DNA from 3 places in the Spirillospora sp. NPDC048824 genome. Region 2 is predicted to be linked to each of the others. Evidence: riboswitches for the same ligand, from Rfam matches in the RefSeq annotation. Region 2 holds a riboswitch; each other region holds the start of a gene.
The links. A riboswitch is a leader RNA that binds a small molecule or an ion and turns the genes downstream of it on or off. The one in region 2 is predicted to bind thiamine pyrophosphate.
Positions count from the first base shown of each region.

Region 1 (4,552 bases), on a different contig from region 2:
CCGGAACGTCAGCATCTCCCCGAGCGCGGGCATGTCGAACGGCAGCGGGCGCCCGATCGCGTCCTCCGGCGGGATGCCGGTGAGGGTGTGCGCGGCGGGGTTCCACTGCCGGACGACGAGGTCGTGGTCCAGCACGGCGATGCCGTCGGCGCTGGAGTCGATGACGGCGCGCTCGTGCGCCCGCTGCCGGACGACCTCCGCGTAGGCGACGGCGTTGCCGACCGCGACCCCCGCGTGCCCGGCGAGCAGCTCCAGCAGCTCGAGCTCGGTGTGTCCGATCTTGCGGCCGGAGAAGAGCGCGTAGAGAGCGCCGTACGGCCGGTTCTGCAGGTACGACAGCCCGAGCGCGATCGTGTGCAGGCCGGACAGCTCCGACCAGATCAGGTCGCCGAGGCGCCGCTCGCCCGTCGCGAGCAGCACGGTCTTGCCGGACCGCAGCACCTCCCCGACCAGGCTCGACCGCAGGTCCGCGGACGTCCCGCGCATGTGCTCGGGCAGCCCGGACATGCTGACCAGCCGCAGCCGCTCGCCCTCGATCCGCACGAACCCGCCCGCGTCGGCGCCGGTCAGCTCGATCAGCGCCGCGGTGATCCGGTCGAGGACGACGGCCAGGTTCAGTTCCGCGTTCAGGTCGGCGACGATGTCGTTCAGCCGCCGGACGAGCCGGGCCCGCTCGGTCATGTGGTGCTGGACGATCTCGTCCTCGTCCACCGGGTGGTACACCCCGACCCAGCCGAGCAGGCTCCCGGACGGGTCTTTCAGCAGGCTCGTGTCGATCCGCACGTCGATCAGGCGGCCGTCCCGGTGGAACCTGCGGGTCGCGATCGAGATCTGCCCGCTCTCGCCCTCGCCCGTCCGCCGCGTGAGGAGCCGCTCCTGGACGGCGTTGTGCTCGGCCTTCAGCTCGTCCGGCACGATCGGCGGCACCCGCCCGGCCATCTCCTCGGCCGTCCAGCCGAACATGCGCTCGGCCGCCGGGTTCCACACCGTGACCCGGTGCCGCTGGTCAACGGCCACGATCGCGTCGGCGGCGCTCTCGATGACGGCGCGCGCGATCGGGTCGTGGACGTGGTGGTGCACGCCTGTCATCGTGCCACCGGCCCCCTGCGCTCGCCGGGTAACTTGCACCGAAACTTCCCACGTCACCCTTACCTTTTGGTAAGACTACCGCCGGGTAACCCTGCCGATCAGAAGCGTGGCCAGCCCGGACACCAGGAACGACAGCAGCGACGCGCTCATCCAGCTCTGCGGGGCGAAGTGCACGGCGTCCCGGACGCCCGTCCAGAAGCCCGCCCAGCCGTCGACGGTGCCGGGGTTGATGAGCTGGTAGACGACGAACCCGGCCGCCCAGGCGCCGATCATTCCCCAGCGTGACGGCGCCGTCCGCGACACGTCCCACCCGTCCAGGTGCGCGGCGTCCGCCACCGCGCCGTCCCGGCGGCGGCGCCCGAGGAAGAAGTCGGTGGCCAGAACGCCCAGCATCGGCACGAACACCGACCCGATCAGCGCCAGGAAGCCCGCATAGTCGCCGATGTCCAGGGCCAGCGCGAGGACGGTGATGGTGATGCCGAGCAGGACGCTCAGAACACGGCGGTCGGCGCGGGGCGCGAGGTTCTGGATGGACACGGCGGTGGAGTAGGTGTCGGCGAACGACTGGTCCGCCTCACGCAGCACGAACACCGCGAAGAACACGACGCCGAGCGTGGCGCCCAGGAACGGGTCGAAGACGTTCTCGGTGTTGCCCGCGACCAGCGCCAGCGCCAGCAGGCCGAGAACGTAGGCGACGATCTGCGTGACCGAGTAGCCGACGGCCGCGGCCCCGAACGCCGCGCGCTCCGTCCGCGAATGCCGGGTGTAGTCGGCGGCGACCGGCACCCACGAGATCGACACCGCGAGCGCCGCGTCCGCGCCGATCCAGAAACCGCCCCACGACCCCTGCGACAGGTCCGGCAGCGGCTCGCGGAGGATCTGGACGTAGAAGTACACCAGCGCGATCGCCACGGCGACCGTCACGTACCGGCGCAGCAGGCGGACCGACCCCAGCGGCCAGATCGTCAGCACCGTCGTGATCAGCCCGGCGGCGATCACGTAGCCCCAGCGGGGTATCCCGTCCCACAGCTCGGTCGCCGCGTCCGCGATGACGATCAGCTCGAACGTCCCCCAGCCGACGAGCTGCGCGATGTTCAGCACCGTGGGCGCGTACGACAGCTTCGCGCCGAACAGCCCGCGCAGCAGCACCATCGCCGGCTGCCCGGTGCGGGCTCCGGGGACGGCGGCGAGACCGAGCATCAGCCCGCCCAGAACCGTGCCGACCGCCATCGCGACGATGCCCGCCATGATCGACAGCGTCGGGTTGCCGTCGGTGTCGGGCGCCAGGACGGTGTACGCGCCGGAGAAGGCCAGCAGGCTGACCCCGAGGTTCGCCCAGAACGCGCCCTGGTCCCAGAACCCGAGGACCCTGGGGGCGGGCTCTTCGAGGGTGAAGGGCACTTCGTTCGGAGGCTTGACGTCGGACGCCACGGAACACACTCCCTACGCCGGCATTACCCGGACAGGTTCATGCGGTCGGCGACGCCTCGAAGGCCGCCCTCTCAGCCCGGCTGTGGCCCGAGCTCCCGCGGATATCGGCCGGCACATGTTCGGCCGGCCCTGTTTCAGACCAGATCGTACAAGGACCCGGCTTCCCCCAATAGGGCGCGGATCACCTCAAAGAGAACAGATCACACCGTCACGCCACAAACGGGGGACCGTCCCCGGCGCCCTCCATCGGACGTCCCGCCTCGGCCCAGCCCTGCATCCCGCCGTCGACGTTCTTGGCCAGCCAGCCCGCCTGGTTGAGCGCCACGGTGACCTGCGCGGACCGGGCCCCCGACCGGCAGATCACGAAGACCTCCTGGTCACGCGGGACCTCACCGGCACGGTCACCGAGCCGGCCCATGGGGATGTGGACCGCCTCCGGCGCGTGCCCGGCGTCCCACTCGTCCTGTTCCCGCACGTCCAGCAGGTAGGCGTCCTGCGGAACGTCAGCGGCCACCACGGCCGGCACGTCGTCCCCGAAATTCATCACACCCCCATGGAACCGTGCGAAGCACCCCTGCGTCGAATCACGCATGCGGTATCGGACGCTCCTTTTCGTGGCGCCCGGGCTGGCCGTGCTCCTCTCATCGGCCGCCTGCGGCGACGAACAGGCCAACGGAACCCCCGCCGACAAGCCTTCGGGCGCAACGTCCGTGCAGCCCTCCGACTCGCCGGCGGACACGCTCACCATCGATGTCAAGGCCTCCGCGGAGGCCCCCGCCAAGACCTGGACCCTGACCTGCGAACCGCCCGGCGGCGGCCATCCCAAGGCCGCCGAAGCCTGCGCGGCCCTGGCCAAGACCAAGGACCCGTTCAAGCCCGTCCCCAAGGACCAGATGTGCACCAAGATCTACGGCGGCCCCGAGGTCGCCACGGTCAAGGGCACCTGGAACGGCAAGGAGATCGACACCACGTTCACCCGCAAGGACGGCTGCCAGCTCCACCGCTGGACCCAGGTGGCCCCCCTCTTCGGCAACGTCCCCAAGGTCCGCTGAAGGAGCCCTCCCCGTTCCGGCTCGCTTCCGGACCCTGGTCGGCCTGCCCCCCTCCGAATACCGCCACCGAAGCCGCTCCGCCGCCCACGAACGACTCGCGCGGCCTTCTACTTGAGCAGGCGGGACATGCGGCGGTCGGCGAGGGGCTTGCCGCCTGTCTGGCAGGTGGGGCAGTACTGGAGGGACGAGTCGGCGAACGAGACCTCGCGGATGGTGTCGCCGCAGACGGGGCATTTCTGGCCGGTGCGGGCATGGACCCGCAGGCCGGTCTTCTTCTCGCCCTTGAGGTCCTGGGCTTCGAGGCCGCGTGAGCGTTCCACGGCGTCCCGGAGGGTGGCGACGATCGCCTCGTGCAGGGTGGCGACGTCGTCCTCCGTCAGGGACGCGGCGATCTTGAACGGGGACATCTTCGCGACGTGCAGCACCTCGTCGGAGTAGGCGTTGCCGATTCCGGCGATCACCTTCTGGTCGCGCAGCAGCCCCTTGATCTGGGTGCGCTTGCCGTTGACGATCGCGGCGAGCGCCCCGGGGGTGAAGGCGTCGTCCAGGGGGTCGGGGCCCAGCGACGCGACACCCGGCACGTCGGCGGGGTCGCGGACGACGTAGACGGCGAGGCCCTTCTTCGTGCCGGCCTCCGTCAGGTCGAAGCCGGAGCCGTCGTCCAGGTGGACGCGCAGGGCGAGGGGATTCTTGCCGCCGGGCCGGACGGGCCTGGACGGGATCTCGTCCCGCCAGCGCAGCCAGCCGGCGCGGGCCAGGTGGATCACCAGGTGCAGGCCGTCGACGTCCAGGTCGAGGAACTTGCCGTGCCTGGACGCGCCGGTGACGGTCAGCCCGCCGAGCGAGGTGACCGGCGGGTCGTAGGTCTTCAGCGCGGAGATGGCGAGAACATCGATCCGGGCGACGGCATGGCCGACCACGCGCTCCCGCAGGAACCCCGCCAGCGCCTCCACCTCTGGTAGCTCAGGCATGGCTTCAGT
Region 1 is NZ_JBICUS010000010.1:198,511-203,062, reverse strand. Features, by position in the region: gene ACGFIS_RS21665 (PAS domain-containing protein) at 1-1,089, opposite strand, end outside; gene ACGFIS_RS21660 (purine-cytosine permease family protein) at 1,165-2,520, opposite strand; TPP riboswitch at 2,513-2,629, opposite strand; gene ACGFIS_RS21655 (rhodanese-like domain-containing protein) at 2,729-3,064, opposite strand; gene ACGFIS_RS21650 (SSI family serine proteinase inhibitor) at 3,135-3,572, shown strand; gene ACGFIS_RS21645 (Fpg/Nei family DNA glycosylase) at 3,680-4,543, opposite strand.
Region 1: it holds a riboswitch for thiamine pyrophosphate, as region 2 does, so the genes downstream of both, ACGFIS_RS21660 (purine-cytosine permease family protein) here and thiO (glycine oxidase ThiO) in region 2, are expected to answer to the same signal.

Region 2 (4,552 bases):
ACCGCCCCAGTCTCACCAAGCCGACATTTCAGGTCTAGCGAATATTTCTATAAGCGAGTCTTTAGCGTTGCTACGACGTGGCGAGGCCTTCGAACGGCGACGACGCCTGGGCGTAGCGGCGCTTGGGGATCCGCCCGGCCAGCCGCGCGAGCCGCCCGGCCTCGACCGCGTGCCGCATCGCGGCGGCCATCCGCGCGGGGGACTGCGCGCGGGTGACGGCGGTCGCGAGCAGGACCGCGTCGCAGCCCAGCTCCATGGCCAGGGCCGCGTCGGACGCGGTGCCCAGGCCCGCGTCCAGGATGACCGGGACGCCCGCCCGCTCGACGATCAGCTCGATGTTGTGCGGGTTGCGGATGCCGAGCCCCGACCCGATCGGGGAGCCGAGCGGCATCACGGCGGCGCACCCGGCCTGCTCCAGGCGCCGCGCGAGGACGGGGTCGTCATTGGTGTACGGCAGCACGGCGAACCCGTCGTCGACGAGCTGCTCCGCGGCGTCGACCAGCTCGATCGGGTCGGGCAGCAGCGTGTGCTCGTCGGCGATGACCTCCAGCTTGACCCAGTTCGTGCCGAGGGCCTCCCGGGCGAGCTTGGCGGTGAGGACCGCCTCGCCCGCAGTGAAGCAGCCGGCCGTGTTCGGCAGCACCCGGATCCCGCACTCGGCCAGGACGTCCAGCACCGAGCCGCGCGCGGACGGGTCCACCCGCCGCATCGCGACCGTGGTCAGCTCCGTCCCGGACGCGGTGAGCGCCTCCCGCAGCACCCGCATGCTGGGCGCGCCCCCGGTCCCCATGATCAGCCGCGAGCCGAGCTCCTCGCCCGCGATGACCAGCCTGTCGTCGTCCACCTTCAGCCTCCTTGGACCGCCGTGAGCACTTCGAGCCTGTCGCCGTCGCGCAGGGCCGTCGACTCCCACGCGGAACGCCGGACGACCTCGTCGTTCAGCGCGGCGGCCACGCCGGTCCCGGCGGCGGTGACGGACGCGACCACCTCGGCCACGCTGGCGCCCTCGGGCAGCTCGCGCGGCTCGCCGTTGACGAACACCTTCATCAGCGCACCTCGGCCATCAGCGCACCTCGGCGGAGAAGCGGCCGGGGGAGAACGGCGCGGCGACGCCGGGGACGGGCTCGTCCAGGAGCATCGCCGACAGGATGTCGGCGCTCACCGGGGTCAGCAGGATGCCGTTGCGGAAATGCCCGGTGCCGACGACGAGGCCGGGGAGCGCGGACGGGCCCATCACTGGCGCGTTGTCGGGGGAGCCGGGACGCAGTCCGGCCGAGACCTCGGCGAACTCCAGTTCGGTGATGCCGGGTACCAGCTCGCGGGCGTCCCGCAGCAGCTCCCAGAGTCCGCCGGCGGTGACGCGCGTGTCGAAGCCGAGTTCCTCCTGCGTGGCGCCGAGGACGATCTCGCCGTCCGCGCGCGGCACCAGGTAGACCGAGGAGCCCTTCACCAGCCCCCGCGTGGCGCGGCCGAGGAACGGCGTCCGGGTGCGGAGGCGGATCACCTGGCCCTTCACCGGGCGGACGGGTGGAACGGTCCCGGGAGGCAGGCCGTCGAGGTCGCCCGACCACGGGCCGGCGGCCAGCAGCACCCGGTCGGCGGGGATCACCGTCCCGTCGTCCAGCCGTGCCCCGGCGGCCGCGTCGTTCGCCACGGCGATGCCGGCGGCCCGGCGCCGGACGAGCCGGACGCCCGTCTTCCCGGCCGCGGCCAGCAGGGCCGTGGTCAGTCTGCGCGGGTCGATCGAGCCGTCCTCGGGGGCGTGCAGGCCGCCGCGGACGCCGGGGGCGAGCATGGGCTCCAGCCTCCGGCACTCCCGCCCGGTCAGCGCCTCGGCGGGGATGCCGAGGCTCTCCTGGAAGCGGCGCAGCTCGTCCAGGTACGTCAGGTCGTCGGAGTCGAACGCGACCTGGAGGATCCCGTCGGTGCGGTAGCCGGTCTCCAGGCCGGTCAGCTCCTCCAGTTCGGCGGCGAACGCGCCGTACCGGTCGCGGGAGGCGAGGCCGAGCCGCAGCAGCGGCTCCTCGCCGTAGGTCACCTCGCTGACGGGTGTCAGCATGCCCGCCGCCACCGATGACGCGCCGCTCGCGGGCTCCGGATCGACCAGGGTGACGCGGGCGCCGGCCGCCGCGGCCCGCCAGGCGGTGGCCAGGCCGATGACCCCGGCGCCTATGATCACGATCTCCATGCGCGCTCCCTTCGCCGGCATGATCCGGATCAGGTCGTGGCGGTCGGCGGCCCGTTCCAGCCGCCCTCTCAGCCCGGTCGCACCGGACTCCCGCGCTTCTGCTGTTTTATCCGGTTCCACTCTACGACCTCGGTAGCGTGCGCAGCTGTCTGGACGATCGTCCGAGCCTCGATCGCGCCCCGTTAGGGTGACCTTATGGACAGGGTCATCGTCGTGGGCGGAGGGCTGGCCGGCGTGCGCGCCGTGGAGGTCCTGAGGAACAAGGGGTACGAGGGCGCGCTGACCCTCGTCTCGGCGGAACGGCACCGGCCCTACGACCGGCCGCCGCTGTCCAAGGCCGTCCTCGCGGGCGACTCCGACGACACGACGGTCGACGTCGACTGGGACGCCATGCGCTGCGACCTGCTGCTCGGCGAGCGCGCCACCGGCCTGCGCCTGGACGAACCGGGACGCGGCGGCATCGTCGCGTCCACGGTGGGCGATCTTCCGTTCGACGGGCTGGTCATCGCGACCGGCGCCGTCCCGGTCACGCTGCCGGGGGACGGGCGCCAGCACGTCCTGCGCACCGTCGACGAGGCCCGCGAGCTGCGGTCCCGGCTCACCGGGGGCGCGCGGATCGTCATCGTGGGGGCGGGCTGGATCGGCGCCGAGGTCGCCACCACCGCAGCCGGGAAGGGCTGCGCCGTGACCGTCGTCGAGGCCGCCGACACCCCGCTCGAGGGCGCGATCGGTCCCGAGGTGGGCGCGCTCACCGTCCCGTGGTACGCCGAGGCGGGCGTCGAGCTGCGCACCGGCGTCAAGGTCGCGGCCGTGCAGGACGGCGGTCTCCTGCTGGCCGACGGCACCCGGATCGAGGCGGACGAGGTCGTCGCCGGCATCGGCGTCCGGCCCGCCCTGTCCTGGCTGGAGGACTCGGGGCTGCTGCTGGAGCGCGGCGTGGTGACCGACGGCTCGTTCCGCGCCTACCAGGGCGAGGAGGAGCCCGGCTCGCTGCGCCCGGACGTCGTGGCCGTCGGCGACTGCGCCGCGTGGTGGTCGCGGCGGTACGGGCGGCGGCTCCTCGTCGAGCACTGGGACACCGCCCTCAACGCCCCCGAGGTGGCCGCCGCGACGCTCCTCGGCGAGGACGCCGTGTACGACGCCGCCCCGTACTTCTGGTCCGAGCAGTTCGGCCGCATGGTGCAGTACACGGGCAGTCACGCCGCGTCCGAGCGGATCGTCCACCGCGGCGACCCGGCCGGCCGCAAATGGGCGGTGGCGTGGCTGACCGGCGACCGCCTCGACGCGGTCCTCACCGTCGACCGGCCGCGCGACCTGGTGCAGGCGCGGCGCGTCATCGCCGCCGGGACGCCCGTGGACCCCGGCGCGATCGCCGACCCCGGCGTGCCCCTCCGGCAGGCCGTTCGCTGAAGGCGATCAACGCCGGGACGTTACGGCTGTGCAGGGGGTTTGAGGGTTCCGAAGGAGTGGTAGCAAGGGGGCGTGACGCAGATGCACGCAACCGTTGACAGCGCACTCGACCCCCGGACCGACGCCCTCGCGGGCGAATGGCTCTCCCTGCGGGAGGCCGCCGAACGACTCGGGATCAAGCCCAACCGGATCAAGCAGCTCATCAGCGAGCGCAGGCTCCTGGCGGTGCGCCGGGAAGGAACCCCCATGGTGCCCGCCGCCTTCATCAAGGACGGTCAGGTCATCAAGGGGCTGCCGGGCACGCTGACGCTCCTGTCGGACGCGGGCTACGACGACGTGGAGACGATCCGCTGGCTGTTCACCGCCGACGACACTCTGCCGGGGACGCCCGTGGACGCGCTCACGGAGAACCGGGGGACCGAGGTCCGCCGCCGCGCCCAGGCGCTGGCCTTCTAGGGCGCCCGCGCCGTCCGGCCGAGGGCCGCCCCCGGGATCCGGCGGAAGACAAGGCACGTGACACGATCGCGGGGTCGTGCGCGGCGGGACGTGACCGCCGCGCGACCCCGCGATCTCTCCTGTGGAAGGACGGACTCCGGCCGTGTCCAGGCATCTCCCCTCCGAACGCGCCGTCGCGCTGCGCGCCCGGCTCAGCCGGTCCCGCCTCTACCTCTGCACGGACGCGAGAGAGCGCCAGGGGGACCTGCCCGCCTTCCTGGACGCCGTGCTCGCGGGCGGCGTCGACCTCGTCCAGCTCCGCCAGAAGGGCCTGGAGGCCCGGCAGGAGATGGAGTACCTGGAGACCTTCCGGGCGGCCTGCGACCGGCACGGGGCACTGCTCGCGGTCAACGACCGGGCCGACGTCGCGCACGCCGTCCGCGCCGACGTGCTGCATCTCGGCCAGGACGACCTGCCGGTGGCCGCCGCCCGGGAGATCGTCGGCGGCGACATGCTGAT
Region 2 is NZ_JBICUS010000003.1:398,499-403,050, reverse strand. Features, by position in the region: gene ACGFIS_RS08285 (thiazole synthase) at 71-790, opposite strand; gene thiS (sulfur carrier protein ThiS) at 847-1,047, opposite strand; gene thiO (glycine oxidase ThiO) at 1,064-2,188, opposite strand; TPP riboswitch at 2,178-2,292, opposite strand; gene ACGFIS_RS08270 (NAD(P)/FAD-dependent oxidoreductase) at 2,384-3,598, shown strand; gene ACGFIS_RS08265 (Rv2175c family DNA-binding protein) at 3,680-4,054, shown strand; gene thiE (thiamine phosphate synthase) at 4,197-4,552, shown strand, end outside.

Region 3 (4,552 bases), on a different contig from region 2:
GGGGGTCTCAGCTCCCTTCTGGTCGCCGGCCGACGGATCCGCGCCCGGTCCCCCCGGCTCATCCGGTTCCGGCGCGGGGCCCGGCCCGGAGGCCGGGGACGAGCTGCGGCCGGCCAGCACAAGTTGCCGCGTCTGCGTCCAGTAGAGGACGGCCGCCCACCAGTACAGGCCCGTTCCCCAGACGGCGAACGACCATCCGGTGACCTTCGCCGCGGTCGCCGCGCCGCCGTCGTGGTCGCCCAGCAGCAGCAGCGGGAACGCGTACAGCAGGCACATCGTCCCGGCCTTGCCGATGAAGTGCACCGGAAGCGTCCCGCTGTACCCGAGCCGCCGGACGATCGGCGCGATCGGCAGGATCGCGAACTCGCGGGCCACCAGCACCAGCACCAGCCACAGCGGGATGATGTCGCGGATCGTGAGCCCGATGAGCGTCGCCAGGATGTAGAGGCGGTCGGCCGCCGGGTCGAGGACCGTCCCGAGCCTGCTCATCTGGTTCAGTGCGCGCGCCAGCTTGCCGTCCAGCCAGTCGGACAGTCCCGCGAAGACGAGCACGCCGAGGGCCCACCAGTCCGCCTCGACGAGCACGAGCCACAGGAACAGCGGGACGCCCACGAGCCGGGCCAGGCTCAGGCTGTTCGGCACCGTGAAGATCCGGTCCTGCGGGGCTCCCTGCTGTGTGCTCACCGACGCGTTCGCCTCCCCTGGTCCCTTGATCCTGACCCTACCGGTAAGGGTTGTGAAAGCCCCCGATGACGTCGCCCGCAGCGGCCGCCGGCACCCGGGGCGGGCCGGACCCGATCCTCTCCCCGGCCCGCACGCCCTGAGCGCCGCGGGACCGGGAGGTCACCGCGGGCTGACGGCGTCCGCGAGCGGGAGGACGGCCGTGACGACGAAACCGCCGCCGTCTCCCGGGCCGGCGTCGAGCGTCCCGCCGACGCTGCGCGCCCGCTCGATCATCCCGAGGATCCCGAAACCCTCGGGAGCCGTGCCGGACGATCCCGTCCCGTCGTCGGCGACCCGGACGACGAGGCCTCCCGCGTCGCGGGTCAGGCGCACCTCCACGCGCCGCGCCGCCGCGTGCTTGACGACGTTGGTCAGGGCCTCCTGGACGATCCGGTACGCCGCGACGCCGATCTCCGGCGGCAGCGGCCCGGCACCGGCGTCGCCGGGCCCCTCCCGCCGGGAATCGGCGTCGAACCCGACCTCGATCCCGGTGGCGCGCGCCGCCCGCACCAGGTCGGCGATCCCGTCCGGGCCGGGCAGCGTCCCGGAGGTCTCGACGTCGGTGCCGCGCAGGACCTGCAGGGTGCCGCGCAGTTCCGTGCGGGCGTCGCGGCACGTCTGCGCGATCGCCCCGAACACGTCCGCCAGCTCCGCCCGGTCGAGCGGCCGGTCGGCGTGCAGCAGGTGGGAGGCGGCCCCGGCCTGGACGCCGATGACCGTGATGCTGTGGGCGAGGAGGTCGTGCAGGTCCCGGGCGATCCGCAGCCGCTCCTCGGCGACCCGGCGCCGGGCCTCCTCCTCCCGCGTCCGCTCGGCCCGCTCGGCCCGCTCGGTGATCGTCGCCAACCGGGCCCGGTGCACCCGCCATACCTGGACGGCGATCACGACGGCCACGACGGCCTCGATGACCGCGATCTGCTCCCGCAGCGAACCGCCGCCGGCCCGCATCGCCATCCCGAACACGCACACGGCCAGCAGGAACGCCACCACGGTGACGACGGCCCGCACCCGGCGCCCGAGCACCGCGTAGGCGAACAGCGCGATCACCTCGGCGGGCACCAGCGCGTGGTGCTGGAACTGCGCCAGGTGATAGGGCAGCACCAGGATCACCAGGGCGACCAGACCCGGGGCGGGCCACCTCCTGATCAGCGCGAGCGGGACGTGCGCGGCGATCAGCAGCAGAGCGCCGGGCACGTCCAGCGCCCGCACACCGGGCCACATGACCGCCACCACGGCCGCGACGGCCGCCAGCAGCGTCGTGAGCAGGGCGTCTCTCGCCGTCACACCGATCCGGGGCACCACCACGCGCCCATCTTCCCCGACGCCCGCGCCCCGCGCGAACCGCCTCGGCCCTGGTTCTGCGGACCCGTCACGAAGGGCCGGCGGTCTCCGCCCCCCGCCGCACCCGAGATCCGCGAGGTGCCGGTCAGGTGTCCGGGGTGCAGGTGAGGACGGGTTTCACGTCCAGGATCGGGGTGCCGTCCAGGGCCTCCAGGTCCCGGACGCGCAGGCGGTTCCCCGCGGCCTCCAAAATCTCGACCGGGTGCAGCCCGATCGGGTTCGGGCGGTCCGGTGAGCGGGTCGCGAAGACGCCGCGCATCGGGGCGGCGGGGTCGTCGCGCGGATGGACCCGCAGGACGTCGCGCGGTGACAGGTGCAGCCAGGTCAGGACGAAGACCCGGTCGCCCGGCCGCAGGCCGTCGAGGGCGTCGAGGACGGACGGCTCGAAGACCAGCCACGCCTCGGGTGAGCCCTCCGGCCCCTGTTTGGGCGCGGCGGCGCGGTCGGTCAGCGTGGACTCGACGTGGCCGACCGCGGTCACGGTGAAATCGTCGGGCATGCGTCCGATTCTCTCAGGCCGCCCCTATCCCATGGACGCCGGTTGCGGCAACCGGGGTACGCCGGGTTAGCGTCGGGGGCGACAGATCGCGGGGGTCCGGCGAACCGGGCTGAGATAGCGGCTGGGACGGCCGCTGACCGCATGAACCTGACCGGGTAATGCCGGCGTAGGGAGAGATCGAGTCGTCATGACCGAACCTGTGGTTCCAGCCGCCCGCAAGATCTACCTCCAGGGCTCGCGCCCGGAGATCCGCGTCCCGATGCGGGAGGTGCCGCTCACCGGCGGCGACGCCGTCGTCCTGTACGACACGTCCGGGCCGTACACCGATCCCGGACACGAGACCGACCTCCGCAGGGGGCTGCCGCCCCTGCGGGAACCGTGGATCGCCGAGCGCCGCACGGCCGGCGGCGCGGTGACGCAGCGGGCCTGCGCGCGGCGCGGGGAGATCACGCCGGAGATGGAGTTCGCGGCGCTGCGGGAGGGCGTGGCGCCGGAGTTCGTCCGGGACGAGCTCGCGGCCGGACGCGCCGTCCTGCCCGCCAACGTCAACCATCCCGAGATCGAGCCGATGGTCATCGGCCGGAACTTCCTCGTCAAGGTGAACGCGAACATCGGCAACTCCGCGGTCGTGTCGTCGATCGAGGACGAGGTCGAGAAGATGACGTGGGCGACCCGCTGGGGCGCCGACACGATCATGGACCTGTCGACGGGCCGCGACATCCACACGACGCGCGAGTGGATCCTGCGCAACTCGCCGGTGCCGGTCGGGACGGTCCCGCTGTACCAGGCCGTGGAGAAGGTGGGCGGCGATCCGGCCGAGCTGACCTACGAGATCTTCCGCGACACGGTGATCGAGCAGGCCGAGCAGGGCGTCGACTACATGACCGTCCACGCGGGGGTGCTGCTCCGGTACGTGCCTCTGACGGCGCGCCGCAAGACCGGCATCGTGTCGCGCGGCGGGTCGATCATGGCGGCGTGGTGCCTGGCGCATCACGAGGAGAACTTCCTCTACACCCGCTTCCGGGAGCTCTGCGAGATCTTCGCGGCCTACGACGTCACCTGGTCGCTCGGGGACGGGCTGCGTCCCGGCTCGATCGCCGACGCCAACGACGAGGCGCAGTTCGCCGAGCTGCGCACCCAGGGCGAGCTGACGCGGATCGCGGCGGAGTACGGCAACCAGGTGATGAACGAGGGGCCCGGGCACGTCCCGATGCACAAGATCAAGGAGAACGTCGACCTGCAGCAGGAGTGGTGCGACGGCGCGCCGTTCTACACGCTCGGGCCGCTGACCACCGACATCGCGCCCGGCTACGACCACATCACCTCGGCGATCGGCGCCGCGATGATCGGCTGGCACGGCACCGCGATGCTCTGCTACGTCACGCCGAAGGAGCATCTCGGCCTGCCGGACCGCGACGACGTCAAGGCCGGCGTCATCGCCTACAAGATCGCCGCGCACGCCGCGGACCTGGCGAAGGGGCATCCGGGCGCGCAGGCGTGGGACGACGCGCTGTCGGAGGCGCGGTTCGACTTCCGGTGGGAGGACCAGTTCAACCTGTCCCTCGACCCGGACACCGCCCGCGCGTTCCATGACGCGACACTCCCGGCCGCCCCGGCGAAGACCGCGCACTTCTGCTCGATGTGCGGGCCGCACTTCTGCTCGATGAAGATCACCCGGGACGTCCGGCGGTACGCCGGCGAGCGCGGCCTGGCCGAGGACGAGGCCCTCGGCGCGGGGATGCGGGAGAAGGCCGAGGAGTTCAACGCCGCGGGCGGGCGCGTCTACCTGCCGCTCTCCCCCGGCGGTTCCTGACCCGGCGGCGCGGGCCCGGCACGGGCCGGAGCGGGAACGGCGGGCCCGCCGCGGAACCGTCCGCGGCGGGCCTCCGCATCCCCGGGAAGGGGCATCGGTCCGCCGCGGCTAGTATCAGGGGACCGTTCCAAAGCCGCGGATCCCCCCGAATCGCCGCCGGCCCGTTGACCCGCCGG
Region 3 is NZ_JBICUS010000013.1:204,227-208,778, forward strand. Features, by position in the region: gene ACGFIS_RS25470 (CDP-alcohol phosphatidyltransferase family protein) at 1-684, opposite strand, end outside; gene ACGFIS_RS25475 (sensor histidine kinase) at 844-2,007, opposite strand; gene tsaA (tRNA (N6-threonylcarbamoyladenosine(37)-N6)-methyltransferase TrmO) at 2,150-2,563, opposite strand; TPP riboswitch at 2,642-2,755, shown strand; gene thiC (phosphomethylpyrimidine synthase ThiC) at 2,751-4,376, shown strand.
Region 3: it holds a riboswitch for thiamine pyrophosphate, as region 2 does, so the genes downstream of both, thiC (phosphomethylpyrimidine synthase ThiC) here and thiO (glycine oxidase ThiO) in region 2, are expected to answer to the same signal.